2 regions of the Leclercia sp. CFBP8987 genome follow, and region 2 is predicted to be linked to the other one. Evidence: predicted binding sites of a transcription regulator. Region 2 holds the regulator's gene; the other holds the start of a gene.
The links. The regulator PhoB, encoded in region 2, activates phosphate uptake and scavenging genes when phosphate is short. The targets are predictions, from matches to a motif close to CTGTCATAAAACTGNCNNAT.
Positions count from the first base shown of each region.

Region 1: the regulator PhoB is predicted to act here: its motif matches at 6,479-6,498, upstream of SOM40_RS05455 (PhoX family protein).

Region 1 is NZ_CM188255.1:1,163,416-1,172,996, forward strand. Features, by position in the region: gene SOM40_RS05430 (DNA-binding response regulator) at 642-1,349, opposite strand; tRNA gene SOM40_RS05435 (tRNA-Arg) at 1,709-1,785, shown strand; gene SOM40_RS05440 (hypothetical protein) at 1,993-2,817, shown strand; gene SOM40_RS05445 (YncE family protein) at 3,102-4,184, shown strand; gene SOM40_RS05450 (TonB-dependent receptor) at 4,250-6,436, shown strand; gene SOM40_RS05455 (PhoX family protein) at 6,556-8,529, shown strand; gene pheP (phenylalanine transporter) at 8,633-9,581, shown strand, end outside.
Region 2 is NZ_CM188255.1:995,868-1,005,448, reverse strand. Features, by position in the region: gene brnQ (branched-chain amino acid transporter carrier protein BrnQ) at 77-1,396, opposite strand; gene phoR (phosphate regulon sensor histidine kinase PhoR) at 1,806-3,101, opposite strand; gene phoB (phosphate response regulator transcription factor PhoB) at 3,123-3,812, opposite strand; gene sbcD (exonuclease subunit SbcD) at 4,007-5,212, shown strand; gene sbcC (exonuclease subunit SbcC) at 5,209-8,340, shown strand; gene mak (fructokinase) at 8,432-9,337, opposite strand; gene rdgC (recombination-associated protein RdgC) at 9,462-9,581, shown strand, end outside.

The DNA of each region.
Region 1 (9,581 bases), 170 kb from region 2:
TGAGCCGGAAGGATAGTTCTTATTCCCTGGAAAGAGCGAAAGCATCCTTGTTTACGTCATACTAAAAAGAGTCCCGCAGCGCAGTGACTGAAAAGAAATTATCCAGATAAATGAAATTGTATTTTTCATTCACGGCTGGAATATGACTTAGTATACCTTTTAACGGTTGTGCGAAAAGTCTGAAGATTGACTTCATCCGCTTTCTCAACATGATCTTCTGGATAATTTAAGTGAATATTTTAAAAAGAGGCTAAATATCCACTAATTTTCATTTGCATGGATTATCGTGATTTTCTCATAATAAAAATAATACAACCCTCTGATTGTTAATATTTTGTGATGGTCGCTGGCATCCGTAAAACGTTCCTCATGCCGGGATCGCAGGATCGTCTGCATGCCATTCAGTGCCCCAGGGCGAGGAGTGCTGAAGTAATTTGTTTTACATCATTATCATAATATTAACCGACTCAACCAAACCTTAACGACTGAGCAAAAATGTTGCAATGCGCCCGTCGCTCGGGATTTAACGTTGCTGGAAGGGGCAATTAGGAATAGTTGCTATTGTTTGTAAGTTGTTAAATTAATGCATAAAAATTACAACAATGCGTCAGTTATCTCGTCACGATCCAGGGGATAACGTGTTAACCGGCCAGGCGATGCAACAGGTGCAGCAACGCCTGGCGGCGATGCAGGCCGAGCTTATCGACGATGCGCCCCACCCGGTAGACGATGCGGCTGTAAGGGCGATCGCACAGGCACGCAATATTGCGTAACGACTCCCCACAGGTTAACAGGCGCAGAATGGCCCACTCCTCCCGCGTAAACCACTCCCTGCCAGAGGTGACGGGGCGATGGTTGCGGGAGAGCTTCTGCTGAAGCAGGGCGGCAGAGGACTGGCGTTCAATGAGGTTAAACGGACCGGCAGCCCGGCAAAAAAGCCGTCGGTCGACGTCATCTGCACGCACCAGCAGATGGACCGGCGTGTAGGGGGGATACAGCCTCAGCCTGCGCAGGCTGTCGAGCGTATCCATCAGGGGCTGCGTCCGGCACTCCATATCAATCACCAGCCTTGCCGAGGGCCACTGCTGGATCGTGCTTATTGCAGGCGTAAGAGTGTCAAACTGACGGCAGTGATTCAGTGGGAAGGGGCCAGCCTGTAATCCGGCGCAGAGAAAACGATCGTCAGTGACCAGCACCAGCCAGGGGGCATCTGTTTTACGGCGCTGATTGATGGACTGGCTCAGGTAAACAAGGCGGTCAAAAAAGGGCGCACTGAAGGGGGGTTGTGCAAAACCTATAGAATCACTTCCCGTGCGACGCCGTCGGTAGCGGCGTACATTGATGCGCATATCATCCCTCTGCTGTTTGAGAAGCTAAGCGCAACAATCGGATCAGGCCATTTTTTGGCAGAGCAGAAAAGCATGCGGCACCCACTTCACTATCCTGTTGTGTTCCGGCATACGGGCACCGGAACATCGCGGGTAGTGTGCGGGCAAACGGGGGGCGAAAATAGCAGGCGCGGCTTAATTATGGCTAAGGCATTTCGTAGTTATGCGGGAGGCGCTATGGCGAAAAAATAGACGTCTTCATTCAGGAACCACGGGCAACAGGATATAAGAGAAGCGATCGCGCCAAAAGGCATTGACTCACCAGACATTGACCGTATAATTCCAGGCGTTTCACCACCTCGCACTACACGCATTTCCATGCGCCCTTAGCTCAGTTGGATAGAGCAACGGCCTTCTAAGCCGTAGGTCAAAGGTTCGAATCCTTTAGGGCGTACCATTTAAGTCTGTCAGTTGTCCCCTTATCCCTTTTTATCCGTAAAAAAAAGCTGCCGTGTTCAACGGACTAACCCGCTACTCCCAGGCTGCGGTTTCGCACCGGGTATTGGCCTGAGACTTGACCCCATTCTCACAAAGATTTTTCTGTATAATAGCGCCGAACGCGCTGGCAGCCCCTGCGCGGATGTCGGGTGAATATGAAGAGGGAATGATGTCCGGTATTGCGCATTACTATGAACAGCAGCAGATTAGCAGCCCGCAGCAGGTGGCCACGCTATCGGCGCAGCCGTCGTCAGCCGGAATGACGCAGACCAGCGTACCCGCCTCTTTTCAGCAGTTAACCCATTCTGCGCAGCCGATCGTCGCCCAGCCTGCGGCAAGCTCACCGCAACCTGCCGACCGCCGTCATGCCTCGGTGACCGCCACGCCCGCCTCGTTTGAGCAACTGGGGCAGTACGCCAGCCTGCAGGGCTGGCGTGAAAATCAGCTCGCGCTGATGAACCGCTTACCTCAGTACCGCAACAGCCGCACCGGGCCCGCATGGTCGTCGGTCGGGGGTATCCGTGGGATCCGCAATAACAACCCCGGCAATCTGGAGGCCAGTTGGGCCTTCACCTGGCAGGGGCAGAATGGCACCGACGGGCGTTTTGCCACCTTTGCGTCCCCGGAACACGGCATCCGCGCCCTGGGCGTCAACCTGCTTGCTTACCAGCGGCGCGGGCTGGATACCATCAGTAAAATTATTAACCGCTGGGCGCCGCCGCAGGACAATAACAATACGACCGCGTACATTCAGAACGTCAGTCAGGCCTTGGGCGTCACCCCGACCACCCGGCTGGATGTGGCCTCGCCAGATGTCTTAACCGCGCTGAGTAAGGCCATTATTCATCAGGAGAATGGCAACGTGCCGTTTTCCGATGAGACCATCGCAAGCGGGATTGCGTCGGCGCTGGGGATGGCGGCCCTGTCGGACAGCCCGACGCCGATAGTGGGGGCGCCACTCCCGGCGCCGTTGCGCAGTACCAAAGGATAGTCTCGCCCCCTCTGGGTTGTTTTCTCATCGTTTTTTTACTTTGTTGCCCCTGTTTACACTTGATTACAGATGGATAATGAGTATAGTTCTCATTCTCTTTAGTGTTTGCGGGCGCGTAGGGACTATCCCGCATCAACAGTGAGTGCAGATCTCACACGGAACACTGAGTGTTATCGGTGGACGCTGCACTGGCCTGACGGCCTGAAACCCTAACCATAATCGCAACCATTATGCGACGCAGGCGTCCTCCTCAAATTTGATTTGCACGGTAAAGGATGTCCCTGATGACCAAGAAATTGTCCGCCCTGGCGCTGCTTGTCGCCGTCTCCCTTAGCGGCTGCGCCGCACAGCACACGGCGACAACCGCGCCCGCTGCCGATGCCCCGAAACCTGCCGCCCCCGCGCAAACCAACGTGGTAAAACGCGATCTGGCGGATGGCCTGTACGAAATGGTGCTGAGCCCGAAAGGCGATGCGCTGTACGTTGCCAGCTCAGAAGGCTTTAAGGACGTGCAGGGCGGCGTGGTCTACAAGCTCGATCCAACGACCCTGAAGACCATTGGTCGCAGTCATACCGATCTGAAAAACTTCGCCCTCGCACTCTCTGAAGACGGTCAGACCCTCTATGCCACTAACTCGCTGGACGGTGGGATCAGCGCCATCAGCACCGCTGACGGCAAGGTCAAAAAACGCCTGCTGTTTACCGAGCGCAACAAAGAGGGTTACCCGTACGGCGCGCGTCAGGTGCTGCTGCATAACGACGTGCTGTACATCGGCGGCGTCGCCGATCCGGCGGTGATCTGGGTGGTAGATGCCAACACGCTGAAGCTGAAAAAGACCATCAAAAATGCGGGCCAGTGGGTCACCGGCCTGATGTGGTCTGAGCAAACCCAGCGCATTTACGTGGCGAACGGTGGGGGTGAAATCCTGGTGCTCGACCCTAAGAGCAACCGCATCGAAAAACGCTGGAAGCCGCTCGGGGACAAACCTGCGCTGCTGCTGAACCTCGCGGAAGACAACGCGACGGGTCGCCTGTTCGTGACCGACAACTCGAAGGCCAAAACCACCCTGGTGCTGGATATCCGTACCGGCGAGCTGATCAAGCAGCTGGATGTCGGCGATTCAATGGGGGTGAAATTCAACCCGGCGCGTAACGAGCTGTACATCACCCAGCGCGAAAGCGGCAAGCTGCTGAGCCTCGATGCTAAGACCTATGCCGTGAAGCAGAGCTGGGATCTGCCGCCGAATCCGAACAGCCTGCTGCTGTCGGCGGACGGTCAGACCCTGTACGTCACCGTTAAACAGGCGTTCAACAAAGACCACTCTACCAACGGGCCGGACAGCGTTGTGCGTATCGCCCTGAAGTAATTTTTTCCCATAACAATTAAGGCCCGGAAACGGGCCATTTTGCGCGTACTTTGAACGAGTTAATCATGAACCACACCAGAAAAATGAACAAAACGCTGCTGGCCCTCGCCATTGGCGCAATCGCTCATTCCGCCGTGGCGGCCGAGAGCAAAAAAGAAGAGACCATCGTGGTGCAGTCCGCTGCCAGCGACTTTAAATCCGGCGGCGACCAACTGGTGCCGGCCTTCCTTGACGGGCAGGTGGCGAACGGCGGACGTATGGGGATGCTCGGTCAGCAAAATGCGATGGACGTGCCGTTTAACATCATCAGCTACACCTCCAAACTGGTGGAAGATCAGCAGGCGCGGACCATTGGCGACGTGGTGGCGAACGATGCGGGCGTCCAGTCCGTGCAGGGCTACGGCAACAGCGCGGAAAGCTACCGTATTCGCGGCCTGAAGTTCGACGGGGATGACATGACCTTCGGCGGCCTCTCCGGCGTGCTGCCGCGTCAGGTGGTGGACGCGCAGATGGTGGAGCGAATTGAGATCTTCAAAGGCGCTAACTCCCTGATGAACGGCGCGGCCAGCTCCGGCGTCGGCGGGATGATCAACCTTGAGCCAAAACACGCGGGCGCAACCCCGCAGGCGAAAGTGGGCGTCGATTACACCTCAGATTCGCAGATCGGTACCACTCTTGATGCCGGTCGTCGCTTCGGCGACAGCGACCAGTTTGGCGCCCGCGTCAACGTGGTGCACCGTGAAGGCGAAGCGCCGGTCGCTAACGACCGTCGTCGCACCACGCTGCTCTCCACCGGCCTCGACTATGCCGGGGAGAATTTCCGCACCTCCGTGGATATGGGGTATCAGAAGAAAACCTTCCACGGCTCCGAGACCGGGGTCAACATCTCCGGGGTGGATTTCGTCCCTGAGCCGCCGAAAAACGATCGCAACTACTCGCAGAAATGGGCCTACAGCAACATCGAAAACGAATTCGGCATGTGGCGCAGCGAGTACGACATCACCGACAGCTGGACCGCCTATACCGGTCTCGGTGCCCAGCACGCCCATGAAGAGGGGCTGTACAGCGGGGCGAAGCTGGTCGACAGGAGCGGCAAAGCCACCGCGTCCCGCCTGGATACCAACCGCATCAGCGACAGCGTAAGCGGCATGGCGGGCATCCGCGGTAACTTTGCCACCGGCTTTGTAACCCACAAGGTTAACGTCGGCTACTCGGCGATGACCAAAAACGAGAAAATTGCGTGGAAGATGTCGGCGGCGAAGGATAACCCGGTGACCAACATCTACCACAACACCGGCGTGGACGCGCCGCCGAGCACCAACTCCAACGGGGCGGGCGGTAACTACAGCGATCCGCTGACCAGCGGCCGCACCCGCACCCAGGGCTGGCTGCTGAGCGATACCCTCGGCGTGCTGGATGACAAACTGCTCTTCACCGTCGGGGCCCGTCATCAGAAGGTGGTGATCCGCGGCTATAACAAAGTGACCGGCATCGAAAACGCGGGCGACAGCTTCGACGGCGACCGCTGGATGCCGACCTATGGCGTAGTCTACAAGCCGTGGAACGAGATCTCACTGTATGCCAACCACACCGAGGCGCTGCAGCCGGGTAAAACCGCGCCTAACACCGCGATCAACTACGGCCAGAGCACCGGTATCGTCCACTCTAAGCAGAACGAAGTGGGCGTGAAGGCCGACTTTGGTCGCGTGGGCGGCTCGCTGGCGCTGTTTGAGATCAAAATGCCGTCCGCCATTCTCGACAGCCAGACCAAATATTACGGTCTGGATGCCGAGCAGCGTAACCGCGGTGTGGAGCTGAACGTCTTTGGCGAGCCGATGCTGGGCCTGCGTCTGAACGCCAGCGCCACCTGGCTGCAGGCGGAGCTGACCAAAACCAACAACGGGGTTAACCAGGGTAACGACGCCATTGGCGTCCCGTCGTTCTACGGCGTGCTCGGCGCGGAGTATGACATCAAGCCGGTCGATGGTCTGACCGCCATCGCCCGCATGAACCACTCTGGTTCGCAGTATGCGGATCTGGCCAACAGCAAAAAGCTGGACAGCTACACTACCCTGGATCTTGGCATGCGTTATCGCTTCGCGGTGAACAACGATCAGAACCAGATGACCGTTCGCGCCGGGATTGAAAACGTCACCGACGAGAACTACTGGTCAAGCGTGGACGACGGCGGCACTTACCTGTTCCAGGGTGAGCCGCGCACCTTTAAGGTCTCCGTCGGCTACGAGTTCTGAGTTCGACCCTCGTTATCGGGGCAGGGATGCCCCACCTCTCGACTGTTATAAAAATGTAATCAATTGTTCTTATAGTGTTCCCACTTTGTCATTTCTTAGCCTAAAGACAGGAAGCCATCGTGGGTAAACCTCTTAAGTCCGTATTTAAAAAAGAACATCGCGACGATGTCAGCAATCCCAGTGCTAACCCGGTATTTTCCAGCGTGGCGGAGATGTTCCTCTCCCGCCGACGTTTCCTGCAGATGGGCGCCGTTGCCGGTGCCGCTGCCTCCTTCCCCTTTTTACTCAAGCCTGAAAACGCCCTGGCCGCGGTTTCACAGCCTTCAGCCCTGAGCAAAGCGGTCTCGCTCGGCTTTACCAGCATTCCGGTCTCGACCGACGATACGGTCAGGGTGCCCGAGGGCTATATCGCGCGGCCTTTCTACCGCTGGGGCGATGCCACCGGCATCAAGGGGAATATGCCTGAATTCAAATTTGACGCCAGCAACACGGCGGACGAGCAGGCGGCGCAGGCGGGCATGCACCATGACGGCATGGCGTGGTTTAGCCTGCCGCAAGGGGAGGAGAATCCCGGTCACGGCCTGCTGGCGATGAACCACGAGTACATCGACAACGGCATGCTCTTTACCGACGGTACCGCCAGCTGGAACCTGGATAAAGCGCGCAAAGGCCAGAACGCCATGGGCGTGTCGATTATCGAAGTGAAAAAGAGCGGCAGCGACTGGGAAGTGGTGCGTCCCTCCGGCTTTGCCCGCCGCATCACGGTGACCACCCCGATGCAGCTCACCGGCCCGGCGCGTCAGCAGACGTTGATGAAAACCGCCGCCGATCCTCAGGGCGAGCGGGTGCTGGGCACCATGCAGAACTGCGCCAACGGTTACACCCCCTGGGGAACCTACCTCACCTGCGAAGAGAACTGGTCAGATATTTTCGTCAAGAAAGGCGAGCGTAACGCCCTGGAGAAGCGCTACGGCATCAGCGATAGCGATGAATCCTACCGCTGGAGCGAAGTGGACGACAGGTTCAACGTTGACAAAACCCCCAACGAGCCGAATCGCTTTGGCTGGGTGGTCGAGATCGATCCCTACAACCCGGACTCCACGCCGCGCAAGCACACCGCGCTGGGGCGCTTCAAGCATGAAGGCGCCGCCGTCACCCTGGCCGCCGATAAGCGCGTGGTCACCTATATGGGCGACGACCAGAAGTTTGAGTACATCTACAAATTTGTTTCCGACAATAAATACAATCCGGCGGATCGCGACGCCAACCTGCAGCTGCTGACCGCGGGCACGCTCTACGTCGCCCGATTCAACGACGACGGCTCCGGCGAGTGGCTGCCACTGGTGTTTGGCCAGAACGGCCTGGATAAGAGCAAAGGCTTCGAAAGCCAGGGCGATCTGCTGGTTAAAACCCGTCTGGCGGCCGACGCCGTGGGGGCGACGAAGATGGATCGTCCGGAATGGATTGCGGTCGATCCCCATAACAGCGGCAGCGTTTACTGCACCCTGACCAACAACAGCGATCGCGGCAAAGAGGGCAAAGCGCCGGTGGATGCGGCCAACCCGCGAGCAAACAACGCGTTCGGCCACATTATGCACTGGCACGAAGAGGGCGGCGATCCTGCGGCGTTACGCTTCAAATGGGACATCCTGGTGCTGGCCGGGCGCACGGACACCGTTGATGAAAAGGCGAAGGGCAGCATGAAGGGTGCCGAATTTGGCAGCCCGGACGGCCTGTCGTTTGACCATCAGGGCGTGCTCTGGATCCAGACCGACGTCTCCTCCAGCACCATTAACAAGAAAGCGTATGAGGGGATGGGCAATAACCAGATGGTGGCGACCATTCCGGGCACCAACGAGTATCGCCGCTTCCTGACGGGCCCGCGCGGCTGCGAAATCACGGGCATTGCCTTCACCCCGGACAACCGCACGCTGTTTATTAATATTCAGCATCCGGGGGAGGGCGGGGACGACATTACCGACCCGGCTAACCCGCGCGCCGTTTCTAACTGGCCGGACAACAATCCGCAAGGGCGTCCCCGCGCCTCGACGGTGGTCATCACCAGAGCGGACGGCGGCATTATCGGTTCGTGATCGCCTCTCGCCGGGCAGCAACCGTTGCCCGGCGTTTAACTTGCTCCCGTCTGCCTGAAGTGTTAAAAGGTGCCCCTTCCATAAAAAGAGACAGGGGTCAGACGTGAAAAACGCGTCATCCGCTTCAGGCAATGGTGTTGCTGAAGCCTCGTCGGAACAGACACCGACGCTGCATCGTGGTTTACAGAACCGACATATTCAACTTATCGCCCTCGGTGGCGCCATCGGCACCGGGCTGTTTCTCGGCATCGGTCCCGCTATTCAGATGGCCGGCCCGGCCGTGCTGCTGGGTTATGCCATCGCGGGCATTATCGCTTTTCTGATCATGCGCCAGCTCGGCGAGATGGTGGTGGAAGAGCCGGTGTCCGGCTCCTTCGCCCACTTTGCCTATAAATACTGGGGCCCGTTTGCCGGCTTCCTCTCCGGCTGGAACTACTGGGTGATGTTCGTGCTGGTGGGCATGGCAGAGCTGACCGCCGCAGGCATCTATATGCAGTACTGGCTCCCGGACGTGCCGACCTGGATCTGGGCGGCGGTGTTCTTCATCATCATTAACGCCGTTAACCTGGTGAACGTGCGCCTGTACGGTGAGACCGAGTTCTGGTTCGCCTTAATCAAGGTGCTGGCGATCATCGGCATGATCGGCTTTGGCCTGTGGCTGCTCTTCTCCGGACACGGCGGCGAGCGGGCAACCATCGACAACCTCTGGCAGCACGGCGGCTTCCTCGCCACCGGCTGGAAAGGGCTGGTGCTGTCGCTGGCGGTGATTATGTTTTCCTTTGGCGGGCTGGAGCTGATCGGCATTACCGCCGCCGAAGCGCAGGATCCGCATAAAAGTATCCCGAAAGCGGTCAACCAGGTGGTGTACCGTATTCTGCTGTTCTATATCGGTTCGCTGGTGGTGTTACTGGCGCTCTACCCGTGGGTGGAAGTGAAGTCCGACAGCAGCCCGTTTGTGATGATTTTCCACGATCTGAACAGCAACGTGGTGGCTTCGGCGCTCAACTTTGTGATTCTGGTGGCCTCGCTGTCGGTTTACAACAGCGGCGTCT
Region 2 (9,581 bases):
TGACTTGCCAATTGAGACTAAAAAAAACAAAAAACCACGGGGCATTACGCCCCGTGGTTTAACTTTCAGCCGTTGCTTAGTGCGCGTTCGAAGTAACCTGACGCCCTGCAGCACGATCCCAGATAATAGCCAGTACCAGTGCCACAACGGTAGGCATCAGCCACGCCAGACCCTGTTCAGACAGCGGCAGACGCTGTGTCCAGGCGGGCAGCATGGCGCTGATTGCCGATGCCTTAATGCCGTCAAGCATACCAAAAAGCAGACTGATAAACATGGCCGGGGCGATAATTCGTGTGGAATTATTCCACCAGCCACGGGTGAAGCTCAGCACAACCAGCACGATGCACGGCGGGTAAATGGTGGTCAGCACCGGAATAGAGACCTGAATCAGGTGGCTCAGACCCAGGTTCGACACCGCCATCGAGAAGCCGCCGAGGATAAACACCAGCGTACGATAGGAGAGCGGAACGTACTGAGCAAAGAACTCTGCACAGGCACAGGTCAGGCCAACCGCAGTCACCAGACAGGCCAGGAAGATCAGGATAGCCAGCATCATGCTGCCCGCGCCGCCGAAGGTGTGCTGCACATAGGCATGTAAAATAGCTGCACCGTTCGCGCCCTGGTCAACCAGCACGCTGCTGTCGGAACCCAGACGGAACAGCGCCAGATAGAGCAGTGCCAGGCCCGCACCCGCCATCAGGCCAGCCCAGACGGTGTAACGGGTCAGCAGACGCGCTTCGGTCACGCCACGGGAACGCGCGGCGTTAACGATCACGATCCCGAACGCCATCGCGCCCAGCGTATCCATGGTCAGGTAGCCGTTCACAAAGCCGTTAGAGAAGGCCGCGTTTTGATAGGCTTCGGTAGCCGAGCTCAGCGGGCCAGCCGGCCAGACAATCGCCGCGACCGCAAGCACTACCAGCGCCAGAATCTTCAGCGGGGCGAGGAAGTTGCCCACGGTATCCAGCAGTTTACCCGGGTAGAGCGACACCAGGATCACGATAGCAAAGTAGACCAGGCTGTAGATAAACAGCGGCAGCGGGCCATCACCGGTCAGCGGGGCAATCCCCACTTCGAAGGAGACGGTCGCGGTGCGAGGGGTCGCAAACAGTGGACCGATCGCCAGATAGCAGACGACGGCCAGCATCACCCCGGCCACTTTACCAATCGGCGCGCTGAGGCTATCGACACCGCCGCCAACTTTCGCCAGCGCCACGACGGTCAGAACCGGCAGGCCCACAGCGGTGATCAGAAAGCCAAGCGCCGCGGTCCAGACGTGTTCACCCGCCTGCAGGCCAACCATAGGCGGGAAGATGATGTTGCCTGCGCCAACGAACAGCGCAAATGTCATAAAGCCCAGTGCGATGATGTCACGCGATTTCAATTGATGGGTCATAAAACCTTACTGCCTGTGGATGTGGTGTTGAAAATGTTGAATTTTTCGCTATCCCTTGCGGAACAAAACAGCGGAAAAAATGTGCAATTTCAGCGGGAAATGCTCTCCTGCTGCCGTGGTCAGGAATATTTTTTCGATTTACCACGCAAATACAGTCTGTCCGACAATATCAGGAGGGCAATTTAAACGCTTATAACGTTTAAAGGCAATATGGGATCGCAAAACCAGAACAATATACCAGCCTGAAAGTCAGACCTGAAACATTACACCAATTATAAGAAAAACCCATGGCTAATCATGCGAACAAAAAAGCAACAGGCGTATAAAATTTATCCGCGCTTCGGTTGACTGCAAAGCAAACAGGCCAGCATATGCTGGCCTATGGCAATATCTGATTACAGGTTGGCTGTCAGGCGCTGTTACTGGCAATCAAACGTTCCGGGATCACGAAGCTGAAACGCGTACTTTTGCCCGGCGTACTGACGATATCGAGACGGCTGTCGTGGTGATTAATGGCGTGCTTGACGATAGCCAGCCCCAGACCACTGCCGCCGGTCTGGCGGGAACGCGCTTTATCCACCCGATAAAAACGCTCGGTAAGACGGGGAATATGCTCCGGGCCGATACCCGGGCCATCATCCTCGACGCTGAACTCCGCCCCCGTGGGCGCATGCTGCCAGCGCACGGTGATATGGGTCCCCGCCGGGGTATGATTCACCGCGTTATAGACCAGGTTGGAGATGGCGCTGCGCAGCTCATCGTTACTGCCGCGCACTTTCAGACTGGTATCCACTTCGAAGGTGATCTGGTGCTGCTGCTGGCTTAAGGTTTGCGCCTCACGCTCTAACATCCGCAGCATCATCGGCACATCGATGGTTTCGTTGAGCGCTAAGGTTGGCGCGGCCTCAATACGGGAGAGGGTCAGGAGCTGTTTCACCAGCCCTTCCATCCGTTGCGTCTGCTCGCGCATGGTCTGCAACGCTTTTTCCCGCGGCGCGCCCTCCAGGGTCTGCTCCTGCATCATCTCCAGATAGCCCTGCAACACCGTCAGCGGCGTGCGTAATTCATGGCTGACGTTGGCGAAGAAGTTGCGCCGCGCCCCTTCCAGCTGGTGCATCTGGGTCACATCGCGCGCCACCATCAGCCACTGTTTGTCGCTGTAGGGCATCACGCGGATCTCCAGATGGCGACCGGTGTTCAGCACCAGATTGTGCGGGCGGGTGAAATCGCGTTTTTTCAGGTACTGCGCAAACTCAGGATAACGCAGCAGGTTGAGGATGTTCTGTCCATTATCGTCCGGCCAGCGCAGGCCCAGCAGCTGTTGCGCCAGTCCGTTACACCAGAACATCGCCCCCTCTTCGGTGGTGAGCACCACCGCATCCGGCAGGGATTCCGCACCGCTGCGAAAGCGTTTGATCAGGCTGCCCAGCTCGCGTCGGCGTTTTTTATTACGCATCTGCATCTGGTGCAGGCCATACAGCAGCGGTTCCCAACTGCCGCTTCCCGGCGGAGGGGTCATGCTTCTGTCCACCCACAGCCACCATGACAGGCGGAGCAGATTCCAGAAGTGCCAGACCAGCAGTCCCGTGACTGCCGCCAGCAAAAACCAGGGTAGATAACCGAAAATGGCCCCGAGGATCAGGGCCGGGATACAGCAAAGAATCAGTTCAAAGCAGAGCCTTTTCCATGACAGACGTTCCAGCACGCGTCACACTCCTGTCATTGTTCAGAAACGGGTTGAGAAACGATAACCCGTGCCGCGGACGGTCTGTACCATGCGATCGTGACCGCTGGTTTCCAGGGCCTTACGCAGACGACGAATATGTACATCCACCGTCCGGTCTTCAACGTACACGTTAGTGCCCCAGACATTATTGAGCAACTGCTCGCGGCTGTAGACGCGCTCCGGATGAGTCATGAAGAAGTGCAGCAGTTTGAATTCGGTAGGCCCCATATCGAGGGGATTTTCACCAGTCATGACGCGGTGCGAGGTGGGGTCCAGGCTCAGGCCCTGCATCTCAATCACCTCTTCCACCGCCATCGGTGAAATACGACGCATCACGGCCTTGATACGCGCCACCAGCTCTTTCGGAGAGAAAGGTTTGGTGATGTAGTCATCCGCGCCGGTCTCAAGGCCGCGAACACGATCTTCCTCTTCGCCGCGCGCGGTCAACATCATCACCGGGATATCGCGGGTTAAGGCTTCACGTTTGATATGTTTGATGAATTGCAGACCTGAGCCGCCGGGCAACATCCAGTCGAGCAGGATCAGATCGGGCCAGGGTTCGTTGAGCTGATTCACCGCGCTGTCGTAATCTTCGGCTTCTACCGGTTGAAAGCCATTTTGTTCGAGCACAAAGCAGACCATTTCACGAATGGGTGCTTCATCTTCTACGACCAGAATACGTCTCGCCATACTTAGCCCTGTCTTATTTAGGTTACATGTTTGTAATACGGCGTCATTATGCGTCAGATTTATGACAGATTTATGAAAAACCTGCCCACCAATAAAGGCAAGCCGTTGTTTTCTGGCTGCCCTGATTGTAGCGGTTATCTTCCTTCCCCTGAATGTTTATAATCCCGCTTACTTTTTTTTGCCACGGATCTGTTATGCGCATACTTCACACCTCGGACTGGCATCTGGGACAAAACTTTTACAGTAAAAGCCGCGCCGCCGAACATGAAGCCTTCCTCACCTGGCTGCTTGAGATGGCAGAATCCCACCAGGTGGACGCCATCCTCGTGGCCGGGGACATCTTCGACACCGGATCGCCGCCAAGCTATGCGCGAGAGCTGTATAACCGTTTCGTGGTCAACCTGCAGAAGACCGGCTGTCATCTGGTGATTGTTGCGGGCAATCATGATTCCGTGGCCACGCTGAATGAATCCCGTGAAATTCTGGCCTTTCTTAATACCACCGTGGTCGCCAGCGCCGGTCACGGGCCGCAGATCCTGCGCAAACGCGACGGGACGCCCGGGGCGGTGCTGTGCCCGATCCCGTTCTTGCGCCCTCGCGACGTGATGAAAAGCCAGGCAGGCCTCTCGGGGATCGAGAAACAGCAGCAGCTGTTAGAGGCCATCACCCACTATTATGCCGATCAATATACCGCCGCCTGCCAGCTTCGCGGCGACAGCGTCCTGCCGATTATCGCCACCGGGCATCTCACCACCGTCGGGGCCAGTAAAAGTGACGCGGTACGTGACATCTACATCGGGACGCTGGACGCCTTCCCGGCACAGCATTTCCCGGCGGCGGACTATATTGCGCTGGGCCATATTCACCGCGCCCAGAAGATTGGCGGCTGCGATCACATTCGCTACTGCGGCTCCCCTATCCCCCTCAGCTTTGATGAAACCGGCAAAAGCAAAAGCGTGCATCTGGTGAGTTTTGACCAGGGTAAGCTCAGCGCCGTCGACGCCCTGGAGGTGCCCATCACCCAACCGCTGGCGGTGCTGAAGGGCGATCTGGCGGCCATCGCCGCCCAGCTTGAGCAGTGGCGCGGCGTGGCGCAGACGCCTCCCGTCTGGCTGGATATCGAAATTGCCACCGAAGAGTACCTGCACGACATGCAGCGTAAGATTCAGCACCTGACGGAAGATCTGCCGGTAGAGGTGCTGCTGGTGCGGCGCAGTCGCGAGCTGCGTGAGAAGCTCCTCGCCAACAGCCTGCGTGAAACCCTCAGCGAGCTGCGGGTGGAGGAGGTGTTTGAGCGCCGCCTGGCGCAGGAGACCCTCGATGACGCCCGGCGGGCCCGGTTAAACGAGCTGTTCAGCCATGCCCTGCACGCTCTCGATAACGAGGAGGATAACGCATGAAAATTCTCAGCCTGCGTCTGAAAAACCTCAACTCGCTCAAGGGCGAATGGAAAATCGACTTTACCGCCGAGCCTTTTCTTAGCAACGGCCTGTTTGCCATCACCGGCCCCACCGGCGCCGGGAAAACCACCCTGCTGGATGCCATCTGCCTGGCGCTGTACCACGAGACGCCACGCCTCAACACCGTCTCGCAATCGCAGAACGATCTGATGACCCGCGACACCGCTGAGTGTCTGGCGGAGGTGGAGTTTGAGGTGAAAGGCGTCGCCTACCGCGCCTTCTGGAGCCAGAACCGGGCGCGCAATCAGCCGGACGGCAACCTGCAGGTGCCGCGCGTGGAACTGGCCCAGTGTGAAGACGGCAAAATCCTCGCGGATAAAGTGAAGGATAAACTGGAGCTTGTCGCCTCGCTGACCGGGCTGGACTATGACCGCTTTACCCGCTCGATGCTGCTCTCCCAGGGGCAATTTGCCGCCTTCCTCAACGCCCGGCCGAAAGAGCGCGCCGAACTGCTGGAGGAGCTAACCGGGACCGAAATTTACGGCCAGATCTCGGCGATGGTATTTGAAAAACATAAAGCGGCGCGCAGCGAGCTGGAGAGGCGTGAAGCCCAGGCCGCCGGGGTGGTGTTACTCAGCGACGAGCAACAGCAGCAGCTCCAGCAAGGTTTGCAGGTACATACTGACGAAGAACAACAGCTGCTGGCCCAACAGCAGGCCCAGCAGAAAGCGTTTAACTGGCTGACCCGCCACGATGAGCTGCTGCGCGAGCAGCAGCGATCGATGGCCGCCCGGCAGCAGGCGCAGCAGGCCCTGACCGACGCCACTCCCGAGCTGGAAAAGCTGCATCTGGCTCAGCCCGCCGCCCTGCTGCGCCCGCAGTGGGATCGGCAGCAGGAGCAGATCGCCCGCCTGGCGCAAACGGAACAGCAGATGCTGGATGTGAATACTCGCTTACAGTCCAGCGAGGCGCTGCGCGCGCGGATCCGCAACGGAGCGCTGCGCGTACAGGATCAATTGCAGACCGAATTCACCACCCTGACGCAATGGCTGGCCGACCACGACCGCTTCCGCCACTGGGGTCAGGAGATGGCGGGCTGGCGGGCGCACTTCACCCAGCTAAACCGGGATAAAACGCAGCTCGCGACGTTGACCCGGCGTATCGCGGAATTACGCCAGAAGCTGGCGGGCCTGCCGGAAAACACCCTGACGCTTACGGCAGAACAAGCTGCCGCCGAAATGGCGCAGCAAACTCAGGCCCGCGCGGCGCGCCAGCGTCTGACCACTCTCCACGCCCGCTATCAGCCCCTGCAAAAGCGGCTCAGTCAGAATAATGAGAGCGTGCAAAAGGCGCAGGGCGATCTGGCAAAACTCAATGAAACGCTGACGCTGCGCCGCCAGCAGTACAAAGAGAAAAACCAGCACTATCTCGATCTAAAGGCCTTATGCGAGCAGGAAGAGAAGATCAAAAAGCTGGAGAGCTACCGGGCGGAACTGGAGGCCGGCAAACCCTGCCTGCTTTGCGGGTCCACCGAGCACCCTGCCATTGCGCAGTACCAGGCGTTAGCGCTCACGGAAAACCAGCTTCGCCGGGAGGCGATGGAGAAAGAGGTCGCCACCCTTAAAGAGGAGGGCCTGCTGGTGCTGGGCCAGGTGAATGCCCTCACCACCCAGATGCAGCGAGAAACAGACGAGGCGCAGACGCTGGTCCGGGACGCGCAGGCGCTCACTGAAGAGTGGCAGCAGGTTTGCGCCTCCCTGAGGGTGAACCTGAATATTCAGGATGATATCGCCCCCTGGCTGGATCAGCAGGAGCAGTACGAACAGCAGCTATACCAGCTTAGCCAGCGCCTGACGCTGCAAAGTCAGCTCCACGAAGAGGAAGCCCTGCAACAAAGCTATCTCCAGCAGCTGGCGGCAGCCCGCACCGCGATGGAACAATCTCTTCAGGCGTTGTCGCTGGCGATGCCCGAAGACGGCGCAGAGCAGGCCTGGCTCGCGGAACGTGAACAAGCGTCGCAGCGCTGGCAGGCACAGCAGTCTCAGCATAACGCCCTGCGGGACCGCATCACTGCCCTGACACCGCTGCTGGAGACCCTTCCGGCCACGGAATCGACTGAAGCAGAAAGCGTTATCCCGGAAAACTGGCGCGAGATCCATACCGAGTGTGTGTCGCTGCACAGCCAGCTTGCCACCCTGCAACAGCAGCGCAAACTGGAGAGCGAACGCCTGCAGCATGCCGAAGCGCAGTTTGCTGCCGCGCTGGCTGCCAGCGTCTTTGCCGATCGCGAGGCGTTTCTCGCCGCCCTGCTGGATGACGATACCCTCCACCGCCTGGAGCAACAGAAGCAGACCCTGGAGAACCAGATCCAGCAGGCGACGGCGCTGCTCCAGCAGGCCGGTCAGCGGCTGAACGAGCATCTGGAACACCGCCCCGAAGGAGTGACCTCAGAAGCCCCGGTTCTTCAGGAGCAGCTACAGCAGCTCGCGCTCCGGCTTCGCGAAAACACCACCCGCCAGGGGGAGATCCGCCAGCAGCTCAAGCAGGACAGCGATAACCGCCTGCACCAGCAGGCGCTGATGCAGGAGATTGAGGCCGCAGCCCGGCTGGCGGATGACTGGGGGTATCTCAACGCGCTGATCGGTTCTAAAGAGGGCGATCGCTTCCGTAAGTTTGCCCAGGGCTTAACCCTCGACAACCTGGTGTGGCTCGCCAACCAGCAACTGACCCGCCTGCATGGTCGCTACCTGCTGCAACGCAAGGCCAGCGACGCGCTGGAGCTGGAGGTGATGGATACCTGGCAGGCGGATGCCGTGCGCGATACCCGTACTCTCTCCGGCGGGGAGAGCTTCCTCGTGAGTCTGGCGCTGGCGCTGGCGCTCTCCGACCTGGTGAGCCATAAAACGCAGATTGACTCGCTGTTCCTCGATGAGGGCTTTGGCACCCTCGACAGCGAAACGCTGGATACCGCCCTGGATGCGCTGGACGCGCTGAATGCCAGCGGCAAAACCATTGGCGTCATCAGCCACGTCGAGGCGATGAAAGAGCGCATTCCGGTGCAGATCAAAGTGAAGAAGATTAACGGGCTGGGGTACAGCAGGCTGGATAAGGTATTTGCGGTGGATTAACGGTGCGGTCTTTACCCCTCACCCTGACCCTCTCCCCACAGGGGAGAGGGAACAAACACTAAAAACGGCAACGTACGTTGCCGTTTTGCTTTTATTCTGGCCACAACCAGGCCGCGCCGCGTACGCCGCTGGAGTCGCCGTGCACCGCTTTGCGGATAGGGGTTTCGAATTCACCGCCAAACACCCACTGCTTCACCAGCTGCGGAACGGTGGTATACAGACGATCCACGTTGCTCATTCCGCCACCCAGCACAATGACATCCGGGTCAAGGATATTCACCACGTGCGCTAGCGATTTGGCCAGCCGCATTTCGTAGCGGCTAAAGGCCAGCTCCGCGACGGCATCCTGCTCTTCCACCAGGCGCATGATCTCGTTGCCTTTCAGCGGATGCCCGCTCAGACGGCGGTAATCGGTGGCGAAGCCGGTGCCGGAGATAAAGGTTTCGATACAGCCCTGTTTGCCGCAGTAGCACGGCACTTCAGCGCGGTACTTCAACTCATCCTCATCCATCCACGGCAGCGGGTTGTGCCCCCACTCCCCTGCGGTGCCGTTGCCGCCGCTATGGGCGCGGCCGCCAAAGGCCACCCCTGCTCCGCAGCCGGTGCCGATGATCACCGCAAATACCGTCTGCGCGCCCGCCGCTGCACCATCAATGGCTTCCGACACCGCGAGGCAGTTGGCGTCGTTCGCGAGGCGCACCTCACGGTTCAGCCGCTGGCTTAAATCGCGGTCGAAGGGCTGGCCGTTAAGCCAGGTGGAGTTAGCATTTTTCACCACCCCGGTATAGGGCGAAATCGAACCTGGAATGCCCATGCCCACCGTGCCCGTCTGGCCGGTGGCCTTTTCGGCCATCTCCACCAGACTGGCGATGGTTTCGATGGTCTGCTGATAGTCGTCACGCGGGGTCGGCAGGCGATGGCGGAACAGCTGTTCCCCCTGCTCGCCCAGGGCAATGACTTCTGTTTTGGTGCCGCCGAGATCTATACCAATTCGCACAGGACGTTCCTCATTTTTTTGATTATCAACAGAGTAGAAGCCTGCTACCCGATTAGCAATGCAAGCGATGCGACAATTCGCTATCATGCCCGCTGAATTAAACGACAAGACCGTGGAAATTATCATGCTGTGGTTCAAAAATTTGATGGTTTACCGTCTCAGCCGCGACATCGAGCTGCGCGCCGACGAGATGGAAAAACAGTTAGACCTTTACGCATTTACCCCGTGTGGCAGCCAGGACATG